DNA from 3 places in the Kribbella sp. NPDC004875 genome. Region 3 is predicted to be linked to each of the others. Evidence: riboswitches for the same ligand, from Rfam matches in the RefSeq annotation. Region 3 holds a riboswitch; each other region holds the start of a gene.
The links. A riboswitch is a leader RNA that binds a small molecule or an ion and turns the genes downstream of it on or off. The one in region 3 is predicted to bind thiamine pyrophosphate.
Positions count from the first base shown of each region.

Region 1: linked by a shared signal. The riboswitch ahead of ACFYRH_RS04475 (purine-cytosine permease family protein) and the one ahead of thiC (phosphomethylpyrimidine synthase ThiC) in region 3 are both predicted to bind thiamine pyrophosphate.
Region 2: linked by a shared signal. The riboswitch ahead of thiS (sulfur carrier protein ThiS) and the one ahead of thiC (phosphomethylpyrimidine synthase ThiC) in region 3 are both predicted to bind thiamine pyrophosphate.

Region 1 is NZ_JBIALI010000001.1:939,115-943,439, reverse strand. It holds gene ACFYRH_RS04490 (DUF3152 domain-containing protein) at 1-817, shown strand, start outside; gene ACFYRH_RS04485 (hypothetical protein) at 847-1,710, shown strand; gene ACFYRH_RS04480 (alpha/beta fold hydrolase) at 1,707-2,366, shown strand; TPP riboswitch at 2,385-2,501, shown strand; gene ACFYRH_RS04475 (purine-cytosine permease family protein) at 2,496-3,821, shown strand; gene ACFYRH_RS04470 (cation:proton antiporter) at 3,760-4,325, opposite strand, start outside.
Region 2 is NZ_JBIALI010000001.1:282,093-286,417, forward strand. It holds gene ACFYRH_RS01355 (glycosyl hydrolase) at 1-1,403, shown strand, start outside; gene ACFYRH_RS01360 (LacI family DNA-binding transcriptional regulator) at 1,618-2,613, opposite strand; gene ACFYRH_RS01365 (NUDIX domain-containing protein) at 2,663-3,052, shown strand; TPP riboswitch at 3,054-3,165, shown strand; gene thiS (sulfur carrier protein ThiS) at 3,155-3,358, shown strand; gene ACFYRH_RS01375 (thiazole synthase) at 3,360-4,133, shown strand; gene ACFYRH_RS01380 (DUF6807 family protein) at 4,108-4,325, opposite strand, start outside.
Region 3 is NZ_JBIALI010000001.1:122,590-126,914, forward strand. It holds gene ACFYRH_RS00605 (transposase) at 1-578, opposite strand, end outside; gene thiC (phosphomethylpyrimidine synthase ThiC) at 741-2,363, opposite strand; TPP riboswitch at 2,355-2,488, opposite strand; gene ACFYRH_RS00615 (lysophospholipid acyltransferase family protein) at 2,526-3,281, shown strand; gene ACFYRH_RS00620 (hypothetical protein) at 3,481-3,960, shown strand; gene ACFYRH_RS00625 (anion permease) at 4,186-4,325, opposite strand, start outside.

The sequences.
Region 1 (4,325 bases), 820 kb from region 3:
TGCGGGGCGGCACAGTCGGCGGAAGTCGTACAAGGGCCAGTGGCTCACGGTGACTGCGCTGGCGGTGCTCGGGACCGTGGTGGTCGCGCATCCGGATGTGACGCATCAGGCCAGCCTCGCGGCCGAAGTGGTTGCGGGGGCCGGCAGTGCGGTGCGCGAGGAGCCGGACAACATCGCGGCGCCTCCGCCCAGTGCGACGCCGATCGCGACGCCGACGCAGAAGTTCACGACACCGTTGCGGCCGGCACCGAGTCTGACGCGCAAGCCCAAGGGTGCGAAGCCGAACGTGCTCGTCTCGACCGGGAAGCTGGCCGTGGTGCCGGGCTTCAACAAGGCGAGCGGTGTCAAGGACAAGCTGACGTACCGCGTGGAGATCGAGCAGGGCGTGACGGTGAACGGCGCCGCGGTGGCTGCCGCGATCCACAAGACGCTGACCGACCCGCGGGGCTGGCAGGCGATCCATCCGGTGAACTTCGAGCGGACGGACAGCGTCAACGCCGATCTGCGGATCATCCTGGCGACGCCGACCCTGACCGACAAGCTGTGTCTGCCGCTCGACACCGGCGGTGAGGTGTCCTGCCGCGTCGAGGACCGGGTGGTACTCAACGCGAAGCGCTGGATCTACGCGATCCCGGCGTACAACGGGAACGTCGAGCTCTACCGCAGCTACCTGGTGAACCACGAGGTCGGGCACGCGCTCGGCCACGGCCACTCGACCTGTACGAAGGTGAAGACCCCCGCGCCGGTGATGATGCAGCAGACGAAGGGCCTGGCCGGCTGCCTACCGAACGCCTGGCCGACCATCAAAGCCACCTGAGAGACTGGGTACGACGGGAGGGAGCAGGCATGTCGTCACAGGACTTCCCGACGTACGGCCGGGGCGATGAGCCCGAGCAGCAGCCCAGTGCGGAACAGCACCACTACGCCCCGCCGACGCCGTACGGCGGTGGCAACTACGCTACCGGCCAACAGCCACCGGACGCGCCCGAGTACTACGCGCAACCGGAGCGCTACGGCACACCGCCCGGCCAGTACGGCGTCCCGCCGCAACCACAGCCGCAGGCCCCTGGGCAACTGCAGGGACAGGTGACCGCACCGCACGCCCAGCCCCCGACGTACCGCCCCGGCACCCCGTACGGCGCCCCGTCGCAGCCCGAGCCGCACCAGCTCCCGACGTACGGCCGTGAGGAACCGGTCGCACCGCGTGACCCCCGCGCCGCTCGGGTGGTCGGCCTCGCCGCGGGGATCGCCGCCCTCTACGGGCTGCTCGTCATCTCCGTCCAGCGGGTCTCGCTGCGCGACATCTCGCAGGCGCCGGGCTCGCCGCTCAACCACCCGCTGCGCACGGACGTGATCGACGCGGTCGGTCAGCTGCTTCTGCTCGTGGTCGGTGTGGTCGCGCTGGTGATGTGGTTCCGTGACGTCCGGGCGCGGGTCCGTGCCGGTCGGCAGCTCGAGCCGGGCGAGCTGGTCGGGCTGATCCTGGTCGCGGTGTCCGCGGTGCCGATCCTGGTGTGGCTGGTCATGGTGCTGTCCACCGGTCTGGGTGCCAACGACGAGTCGGTGCACCGGCTGCCGACGGCGTACGGCTGGGGTGGCTTCGGGCTGTTGCTGCTCGCCGCCGGCCTGTTCCTCGGGTACCGCGAGCTGAAGCCCGAGGTACCGAACCCGGTTGTGCAGGGTCCGCCGGCCAAGGCTCCCTGGGAGTGAGCGCACCCGTCGTCCTGGTGCCCGGCCTGGGTCTCGGCCCGGAGTCGTACACCCGGACGGTCGAACACCTGATCACGCCGTACCACCTGGTCACCCTGCCCGGGTACGGCGAACCCGCGGGTGCCCGGGAGGACCTGCACCCACGGGCCCTCGCGGTGGCGCTGGGCGAGAAGATCCGCGAGCGGTCGGTGCTCGTCGGTCATTCGGCGAGCTGTCAGATCGTCGTCGAGGCTGCCGTCCGGTACCCCGAGTTGGCGCACGCCGTCGTCCTCGTCGCGCCGTCGGGTGACGCCCGGATGTCGAGCGTGGACCGAGCGGTGCGCTGGCTCGGGTCCGCCGTACCCGACTCGCCGAAGCTCCTGCGGGTCGTCACCCCGCAGTACGCCCGGACGACACTGCCGACCATCGCCCGGGCCGGCGAGGCCTCCCGGCAGCACGACCTTGCCGCGGTGATTTCGCAGGTCAAGGCGCCGGTGCTGATTGTCCGCGGGCGGCATGACCTGCTCTCGACAGCGGAGTGGGTCGATCGGCTCGCGACGCTCAGCCACGGCGAGGCCCGCACCCTCGACACCGGCGCCCACATGCCGATCGTCACCAACGGCCCCGAAGTGGCGACTCTCATAGAACGAGCAGCCACTCTTCCGGAAAGTCGCTGACGCGTTAGAGTTAACGCGTCAAACCTCTGCGGGAGCTCGCACCGAGTAGCGCGGGCTGAGAGGGCGACAGCTGGGTCGCCGACCGCCTGAACCTGACCGGGTAATGCCGGCGTAGGGAGTGGGTCACTCATGACCAGTACTGCTGTCCGTTCTGCGAGCACCACCGAGGCGCCGCTCGTCCTCACCACCGACGCGCCGCGGACGCTCGGGTTCTTCGACCAGTTCACGCTGTGGGGGAACTTCGGGATCTCGCTGTTCGGTCCGGTCACCGGTGCGCTGGTGGCGGCGTACACGGGCTCGCTGTGGCAGGGTCTGCTCGCGGTCGTGGTCGGTTGTGGGATCGGTGCGCTCGTGCTCGGCGGTGCGGCCGTGTTCGGCTCGCAGACCGGGGCGCCGGCGATGGCCTGTCTGCGCGGGCTGTTCGGCCGCCGCGGCTCGATGGCGCCGACCGTGCTGAACATCGCGCAGAACGTCGGTTGGGCGACGATGGAGATCATCGTGATCTCGCAGGCCGCGGTCGCGGTGACGAGCGAGCGCTGGCGCTGGGTGTTCGTCGTACTCGCGGGCATCATCGCGACGACGATGGCGGTCCGGCCGCTCGGCAGCGTGAAGATCCTGCGGAAGTTCATGGTCTGGCTGGTGCTGCTCGCGTCGATCTACCTGTTCGTCCAGGTGCTCAGCAAGCCGGCGCACACGCTGCCCCAGGACAACGTGTTCGGCTTCTGGCCGGCGGTCGACCTCGCCGCGGCCGGTGTGGTGTCGTTCGCCCCACTAGCTGCCGACTACACGCGCCACTCGCGCACTAATAAGGCTGCTTTCGGCGGCTCCGCACTCGGCTATGGCCTGGCCGCGATCGGGTACTACGCCCTCGGTGTCGTCGCCGTCGCAACGCTGCAGACCAACAGCGATGACGTGATCACCGCGCTGGTCACGCTGCCAGCCGGCGCGATCGCACTGTTCGTGCTGCTGGTGGATGAGGTCGACGAGGCGTACGCGAACGTCTACTCGACCACGATGGCCGCCCACAACCTGATCGGCCACGTCGACCGGCGGTGGATCTCCGTCGCGATCGGTGTGATCGCCACCGGTATCGCGCTGTTCATTGACCTCGGCAACTACACGCAGTTCCTGTACCTGATCGGCTCGGTCTTCATCCCGTTGTTCGCGGTCGCGATCGCGGACTTCTTCATCGTGAGCAAGATGAAGTGGGACGTCTCCGATACGGCGAAGTTCCGCTGGCAGCCGACGCTCGCGTGGCTGATCGGTTTCGCGGCGTACCAGCTGGTCAATCCGGGCACCGTCAGTGGATGGTCGCCGTTCTGGACCGACATCCAGCAAGGGCTGTTCAACCACCAGCCGGTGCCGACCTGGCTCGGTGCGACCTACACGTCGATCATCGTCTCGATGGTGGCTGCTGTACTGCTCGGCCGGATCGGTCGGCGGCCGGCTGCCTGAGCAGCCCCAGCGCGACCGTTGGGAACACCAACACTGACAGCAATCCGGCGCAGACCAGCGCGGCGGCGGTGACCGGTGTCATCAGGCCGGTCAGTACGCCGATCTGCGTCGCCGTGACGATGAACGGAAGCGAGGTCGCCTGCAGCAAGGCCGTTGCGGCAGTCGCCCGGGATCCCAGCCTCCGCACCGCGAGGTATGCCGGTGCTCCGCGGACGACGAGCAGTGCCAGCAGGAAGAGCGGCACGCGGATGAGCGCCGTCGGGTCGCTGAACAGACCGCGAAGGTCCAGACGCAGTCCACTGGTCACGAAGAACACCGGAATCAGGAAGCCGTAGCCCAACGCTTCAAGCTTGATCCGAAAGCGCGGATGCGACGCGGTGTCGCGATCCACCAGTCCGATCACCGCACCGGCCAGGAACGCGCCCAGGATCGTCTCCAGACCGAACTGCTCGGCCAGCGCCACGAACGCGACCATCAGGACCACTGCGGCCCGGACCCGGATCT
Region 2 (4,325 bases), 160 kb from region 3:
AGCAGCGCCTCGCCCTGTCCGGTTCCACCGCGTGGCAGCAGCTCACCGTCACGCGCTTCGACGGCGGCACCGGGTACCTGCACTTCGGCGGCGCCGACGACGGCGTCTGGCACGGCCCCGCCAAGGCGATCATGCTGACCCTCGACAAGAGCTCGATCATCGGCGGCGGCACGACGGCGGTCGCCAACGTCGACGCCGTCGCCGCGACCACGGCCCCGACGTACCAGGGAGCGGGGACGCACTTCGCGCAGTCGTGGAACCCGGACGTGATTCCGCTGGTGAAGCAATCCGGAGCCGGGACCGCCCGCGACGAAGCCTATTGGCAGGACGTCGAGACGACGCAGGGCGTCTACTCGTTCCCGGCGAAGATCACCAACTACCAGCAGGCGTTCCAGAGCAACGGCCTCGACCCGTTGCTGATCGCCGACCGCGGCAACCCGTTCTACGACGGGTTCAAGCCGCCGACCACCGACGCCGGCCGGGCGGGATTCGCCAACTACGCCGACAAGGTCGCGACCCAGTTCCCGCAGATCAAGAACATGGCGGTCTGGAACGAGTGGGACATCAACGGCGAGGGCGCGGCGTACCAGACTCCCGAGGCGTACGTCGCGTTGCTTCAGGCAACGTATACGAAGCTGAAAGCGAACCACCCGGGCCTGACGGTCGTCGGCGGTAGTGACACCGACGTGACGCAGCAGGCCTGGTTCCAGCAGTTCTGCCAGCTCGGCGGGCTGAAGTACCTGGACGTGGTCTCGATCCACCCGTACAACTACCTCCACGCGCCCGAGAGTCTGGGCACCTTCATCGATCAGGTGCGCGCGACGATCCGGCAGTACAACGGCGGCGTGGACAAGCCGATCTGGATCACCGAGGCCGGCTGGTATACCGGCTCCGGCAGCGCGGCACCGGTCACCGAACCGACGCAGGCGATGTACATGGCGCGGGCGATGCTCAGCGTTCCCGGGCACGACGTCGACCGGTTCTACATGTACGACTTCAAGAACGACGGCATCGACCCCGCCGCCCAGGAGAACAACTTCGGCCTGATCCACCACGAGACCGATGCCCTCGGCAAGTACACCCCGAAACCGTCGTACGTCGCCTACGCGACCGCCGCTCGTCAGCTCCGCGGCGCGACGTTCCTCGGCAAGGAGTTCCCGGGCAACGGCCTGATCGACCAGGTCTACGCGGCCAACGACGGTACGCCGTTCCGCGCGATCTGGGCCGCGAGCGGGTCGAACACGACCGTGACGGTGAACGCGACCGGACCGGTCCAGGTCACCAGCCTCTACGGCCTGTCCAGCACGTTCACGCCAGACGCCAACGGTCAGATCACCGTGACGGTCGGCGTCTGGCCGACGTACATCTCCGGCGCGAATGTGACCTCGGTGACAGCGCCTTAGTGTTCGGCAGCGCTTTGCACGCGCCGTCGTGGCGCCGTTTGGGTGGTTCACCTCAGAAATGGTCCGTTCCCACGCCGCATACCAACTGCTCACGGACAACATCAGGGGTGAACCGCTCAAATGCCTGGCCGGGGTGCCTGGCCGGGGTGCCTGGCTGGGGAAACCGGGGGACGCGCTGGGCTGAGGGACGACCTCGACGTTTCTTGTCACGGCGCTAGGCCGAGTCGCGGCGTACGACGGACGGCGCGAACAGGATGCGCTGCGGCCGGCTGGGGGCCGTTCCCTCCAGCCGGCCCAGCAGGACGCGGCCCACCGACCGGCCCTGCTCGCGGGGATCGCCGGAGACCGTCGTCAGCGCGGGCGACACCAGCGCGGCGGCCTCGATGTCGTCGAACCCCATCACGGCGACGTCGTCCGGGACCCGCAGACCGCGGTCCCGGACGGCGTCGAGCGCACCGATCGCGACCATGTCGTTGGTGCACAGGACGGCGCGGGGAGGGTGCGCGAGGTCGAGCAGTTTGCGCATTCCCGCCGTACCGCCGGCTCGGGAGAACTCCTCGCGGACGATCAGCCCGCGCGGGGCGCTGCCGAGTGCGCGGCGGTAGCCGAGCACACGATCGGCAGGCGGGCCGTCGCCGGCCGGACCGGTGATGAACCCGATCCGCCGATAGCCGCGTTCGATCAGGTAGCGGGTCGCGAGTTCGCCCGCGGCGAGGTCGTCGGACGACAGCACGTCGATCCCCGGCGCCGCCTTGCGGCCACCCATCAGCACGACCGGGATCCCGGCGGCGACGGCGGGCGCGACGTCGGCGGCCTTGCTGTAGTACCCGGCGAACACCATCGCGTCGACGCTGCGGGTGACCATCCGCGCCACCAGGTCCCGCTCGGCTCGCGGCTCGCCGTCGGTGTTCCCGATCAGCACCTGGTACCCGGGTTCACTGACGACGTCGAGCAGCCCGCGCGCGACCGACGGGTAGAACGGGTTGGTGATGTCCGGCACGATCAGCGCGATCGTCCGGGTCCGCTGGGTCCGCAGACTGCGCGCGACCTCGTTCGGCGCCCACCCGAGCTCGTCCATCACCGACCGCACCCTGGCCCGCGTCGCCTCCGACACCGGCCGCCGCCCCGACAACACGTGCGAGACCGTCGTCGGACTGACGCCGGCCCGAGCGGCCACGTCCGAGATGGCGACTCGCCTGCCAGCAGCCACGACATTCCTCCCGCAGGGATCTCGTCACGATGATGACAGGATCGACTGCGTGACGAACGATGTACTGATCGTGGTGGCGGCCGCTGTCGTGCAGGACGGACGTCTGCTCGTCGTGAGCAAGCAGGCGGCGCCGGACGTGTTCTACCTCCCGGGCGGGAAACCCGAGCCGGGTGAGGCACCACTGGAAACACTGACCCGCGAGTTGCGGGAGGAGCTCGGCGTCACGCCGTACAACCCGCGGCTGCTGGCGACGGTCGAGAACCGGGCCGCGCTCGAGGACCAGCAGATGCGGATGACGGTCTACACCACCGACCTGGACGACGTCCCGCAACCGGCCGCCGAGCTCGCCGCGCTGCACTGGATCACCTCTGAGTACGACGTCCACCTCGCGCCCGCAGTACGGGAGCAGGTCCTGCCCCTGATTCGTCAGGCGCTATAGTCGACACGTCCGCGGGAGCTCGCAGGGAGTGGGCTGAGAGGGTGACTACGCCGTCACCGACCGCTGAACCTGAATCGGGTAATTCCGGCGTAGGGAGGAAGCGTGGAATCCGTCTGGGTGAACGGTACGGCGGTCGACGTGCCGAGCGGCAGGTCGGTGGCCGAGCTGATCGCGGAGTACTCCGATCGCGTCACCGGCATCGCGGTCGCGGTGAACCAGAACGTGCTGACCAAGGCCGAGTGGGCGCAGACCACGCTGCGGCCCGGCGACCGGGTCGAGATCGTCAGCGCGACGCAGGGAGGCTGAGATGGACGACCCACTGGAGCTCGGCGGCCGCACGTACACGTCCCGCCTGATCATGGGGACCGGCGGTTCGGCCAACCTGGAAGTGATGGAGGAGGCGTTGATTGCCTCCGGCACCCAGTTGACCACGGTCGCGATGCGCCGGCTCGGCACCGGCCACGAGGGCTCCGTGCTCGACGTGCTGAAGAAACACAGCATCGACGTGCTGCCGAACACGGCCGGCTGCCACACCGCCGCCGAGGCCGTGCTGACCGCGAAGCTCGCGCGGGAGGCGCTGGAGACCGACCTGATCAAGGTCGAGGTGGTCGCCGACGACCACCTGCTGCTGCCTGACCCGGTCGAGCTGCTGGACGCGGTGGACGCCTTGGTGGCCGACGGTTTCACCGTGCTGCCGTACACGAACGACGACCCGATCCTGGCCCGCCGGCTCGAGCAGGCCGGCTGTGCCGCCGTGATGCCGTTGGCCGCACCCATCGGTTCCGCGCTCGGCATCCGCAACCCGCACAACATCGCGCTGATCGCCGAGGCCGCGAATGTCCCGGTGATCGTCGACGCCGGCATCGGTACGGCGAGTGACGCCGCGCTGGCCATGGAGCTCGGGTGTGCCGCGGTCATGCTCGCGACCCCGGTGACCCGCGCGGAGAAGCCCGCGCTGATGGCCGCCGCGATGCGCGACGCGGTCTCCGCGGGCCGGAACGCCCGACTCGCCGGTCGGGTGCCACGGCGCTGGCAGTCCGCGCTGGCGTCCTCGCCTACAACTGGCCTGCCAGCGTTTTAGCCTCCGCCGCGTCGACCGCCCGATCCAGCAGCAGGGCGGTCAGCGAGAGCTGCAGTTCCTGATTCGGCTGCAGCACCAACGGCTCGTCCCATGCGAGCGCCGGGCACGCACCGACGTACTCACCGGTCCGCAGGAACCACGGCCGTACGTCGTCGTGCTGCATCAGCAGCAGCGTGACGTCGCCTTGGACGA
Region 3 (4,325 bases):
AGCAGGTCGGCGGCAAGCACCCGTCCGCGTTGTTCCTCCGCGAATCCGGCGGCCTGCGCCCGCTGCGTCACCGCAGACTGGCTGATGCCGAGTTTCACGCCGATCTCCCGCCTCGTGAGTCCTTCTGCCAGCAGGTCCGCCACCGCCCAGCCACGGTCGCTGCGCCGGCGCAGTACGGACGCCATCAGCCAGAGCACCGTTTCCACCTGCTCCGCGGTCCGGGTGTCCGATCCGACCACGTTCAGGTGGTGCGGGCTGGACTTGGCCCGGGTGACCGCCTCGCGGGCGAACACGAACGCGTCACCGCTGCCGGCCCGGGTACTGCGTGGCAGTGGCTCGACGACCGCGCCGACACCGAGCCCGACGTACCAGCTGTCGGCGCGGAGCAGCTCGACGATCACGTCGATCGTCGGACGGGCCTCGGAGAGCACGCCCTGGACCTCGTCGCCGGCGGTCCGCTCGAACTTCCGCAGCAGTCCGGTCCGCCGTGGGCGGCGGTTCAGGGAGTTCAGTAGCTCGGGTACGAGATCGCTCGTGCTTCGGCTGCCGCGCTGATCTACGGTGAGAACGAAGACCATCCCTGTACCTCCTTCCGAACGGCTTAAGGCTACAGTCTTATTCACGTAGAGTGAAGGCCAAAACCTGAATCGCTTCAGCCAACTACTCCCCGTATCCAGTCTCACAGGCAGTCGCCCTGCCGGGCCCGCTCCCGGCGACCGGCCGGGAGCGGGGATCGGCGATCAGTCGGTGATCGGCAGGTAGAGCTTCTGATCGGTGGACCTGAAGGTCTCGGACATCTCCGCGAAGCCGGCCTCGATGGCCTCGGTCGAGGTCAGCCCGTGCTCCTCGGCGTAGGCGCGGATGTCGGCGGTGATCCGCATCGAGCAGAACTTCGGGCCGCACATCGAGCAGAAGTGCGCGGTCTTCGCGGGTTCGGCGGGCAGCGTCTCGTCGTGGAAGGACCGTGCGGTGTCCGGATCCAGCGAGAGGTTGAACTGGTCCTCCCAGCGGAACTCGAACCTTGCCTTGGACAACGTGTCGTCCCAGGCCTGCGCACCCGGATGCCCCTTGGCCAGGTCCGCCGCGTGCGCGGCGATCTTGTACGTGATCACGCCGGTCTTCACGTCGTCCCGGTCCGGCAGCCCGAGGTGTTCCTTCGGCGTGACGTAGCAGAGCATCGCCGTACCCAGCCAGCCGATCTGCGCGGCGCCGATCGCCGACGTGATGTGGTCGTAGGCCGGCGCCACGTCAGTTGCCAACGGCCCCAATGTGTAGAACGGCGCCTCGCCGCAGAGCGCCTCCTCGAGCCGCACGTTCTCCGCGATCTTGTGCATCGGAACGTGTCCCGGCCCCTCGATCATCACCTGGACGTCGTGCTCCCAGGCGACCCGCGTCAACTCCCCGAGCGTTCGCAGCTCGGCGAACTGCGCCTCGTCGTTCGCGTCCGCGATGCATCCCGGCCGCAACCCGTCGCCCAGCGAGAACGTCACGTCGTACTCGCGGAGGATCTCGCACAGCTCCGCGAAATGCGTGTACAGGAAGGACTCCTGGTGGTGCGCGAGACACCACGCCGCCATGATCGACCCACCCCGCGACACGATCCCGGTGATCCGCCGCGCGGTCAGCGGCACGTACCGCAGCAGTACGCCGGCATGCACGGTCATGTAGTCGACACCCTGCTCGCACTGCTCGATCACCGTGTCGCGGTACACCTCCCACGACAGCGCGGCCGGATCGCCCTTCACCTTCTCCAGGGCCTGGTACAGCGGCACCGTCCCGATCGGCACCGGCGAGTTGCGCAGGATCCACTCCCGCGTCGCGTGGATGTTCTTCCCGGTGGACAGGTCCATCACCGTGTCCGCGCCCCACCGGGTCGCCCAGACCAGCTTCTCGACCTCTTCCTCGATCGAGCTGCTGACGGCGGAGTTGCCGATGTTCGCGTTCACCTTCACCAGGAACTTCTTCCCGATGATCATCGGCTCGCTCTCCGGGTGCCGCCGGTTCGCCGGGATCACGGCGCGGCCGCGCGCGACCTCGTCGCGAACCAGTTCCGGATCGAGTCCTTCCCGAAGGGCGACGTACCTCATCTCCTCGGTGATCACGCCGGCCCGGGCGTGCCCGAGCTGGGTCCGCGGCTCGCGGCCGGCGATCCACTCCTGCCGCAGCGCCGGCAGTCCGGCCTGGACGTCGATCCCGGCCGACGGGTCGGTATACGGACCGGACGTGTCGTAGAGGTCGAAGTGCTCGCCGTTGGTGAGGTGGACGCGCCGCGCCGGCACCCCGAGGTCCCCCCGGTAGATCTTCTCCGAGCCCGAGATCGGGCCGGTGGTGACCGCCGGACGGATCGTGCTGACATTCACCATGCTGGTGCTCCCTACGCCGGAATTACCCGGACAGGTTCGGCGGTCGGCGGCGCCGGCCAGGTGTCGAATCCCTGGGCCAGCCGCCCTCTCAGCCCACTACGGTGCGAGCTCCCGCGATCTCAAGTTGTCACCGCTACTCTATCGAGCCGGTACCTTCTAGGGATGCGCGACCTCGTGTACCCGCCCGTCATCGCCTTCGCGAAGACCGCCTTCACGGTGCTGGACCTGCAGATCCGCCGGACCGGCACCGAGCACGTCCCGCGCACCGGCGGGGCGCTGATCGCGATCAACCACATCAGCTACGTCGACTTCGTCCTCGGCGGGTACGGCGCTCTGCCGGCCAGGCGGCTCGTCCGGTTCATGGCCAAGGAGGTGCTGTTCCGCAATCGGTACTCGGGTCCGTTGATGCGCGGGATGCACCACATCCCCGTCGACCGGGACGCGGGCGCGGAGTCGTACCAGGAGGCGATCCGCTATCTCGGCGCGGGCGAGCTGGTCGGGGTGTTCCCGGAGGCGACGATCAGCCGGTCGTTCGAGCTCAAGGAGTTCAAGTCCGGCACGGTGCGGATGGCCGCGGAGGCCGGCGTGCCGGTGCTCCCGATGATCCTGTGGGGCACGCAGCGGATGTTCACCAAGGACCACCCGCGGGACTTCTCCCGGCACCGCCCGATCGCGATCAGCATCGGCGCGCCGATCACGGTGACCGCGGACGACGACCCGGCCGAGGCGACCGCGCACCTGCGGTCGACGATGGCCGGGATGCTCGACGAGACGATCCGCGGCTATCCCGAGCAGCCGGCCGGCGCCTGGTGGCTGCCGGCCGCGTACGGCGGCAGCGCGCCGACCCCGCAGGAGGCCGAGCGACTGGACCGCGAGGAGCTCGCCCGTCGCGCCGAGAAACGCGAGCAGGCGAACTGACTCCGGACCGCTCGGTCCGTTATGGCGCGGACAAGACCTTGACCCTCGACCCGGATCGAGGGTACGAAAGCACTCGTTGACTGAACAGGAACCTGGGGGGTCCCTGTACGGCGGGTCGCCATCGCGGCCCGGGTACTGAACGGCGGGGAAGGTCTTGTTCGATTCACCGGAAGAGCTACATCTGTTCGACCCAGGGGCGATGACCCCGGCGCCGCACGTGGCCGAGCACATCCCGGACGCGGGAGCGTTCTTCGTCGAGTGGGCGGTCCAGGGGCTGACCACGGAACGCGCCCGCGAGATCGAGTCCGCGGTGAACGGGCGACGGAACCAGAACGGCTGGTTCCCGCTCGAGACCCTGGACAGCATCGGCAGCAAGGGCTTCTGGCGCGGCCCGCTGACCTATCTGGCCCGGATGACGGCCGACGACCCGCAGATCCTCCAGGAGTGGGCCACGGACGGCCTGCGCGGCGAACAGATCGCCCGCATCCAGGCGACGGTCGACCACCTGCTGCACCAGCAGGGGCACGCGGCCGCGGCGACCTGGGCGGTGGCGGTCCGGCCGCGGATGTACCTCGACGCCGAGGTCCTCGGCGACCGACTGCTGGCCGCGTGGGAGTACAACCTCGGCTCGATCCGCGCCAAGGACGTGGCCAAGGCAGTCCGCCGCTGGAACCGCTAGCAGCTGGTACGACGGGCAGCCGCCAGACCGCCCGTCGTACCTCCTGGGCCTCTAGTGGAACTGCGGGATGATCAGGTACAGCCCGTAGAGCACGGCCGAACGACAGGTCCATGCGACCACTTCCCCAGGGGCGTGCGGAGGATCGGCAATGCCGATCGACCGTAGGCCGGGTGAGTGATTCGAAATGAACCGGTTCGGACACCGGGAGCGAGGATTGCCGAAGGGTTACTCGAGGATCCGGTGGACGATCTCGTAGACCAGCGCGGCGACGATCCCGGCCGCCGGGATGGTCAGCACCCAGGCGGTGACGATGCCCTTGGCAACACCCCAGCGAACCGCGGACAGCCGCTTGGTGGCGCCGGCGC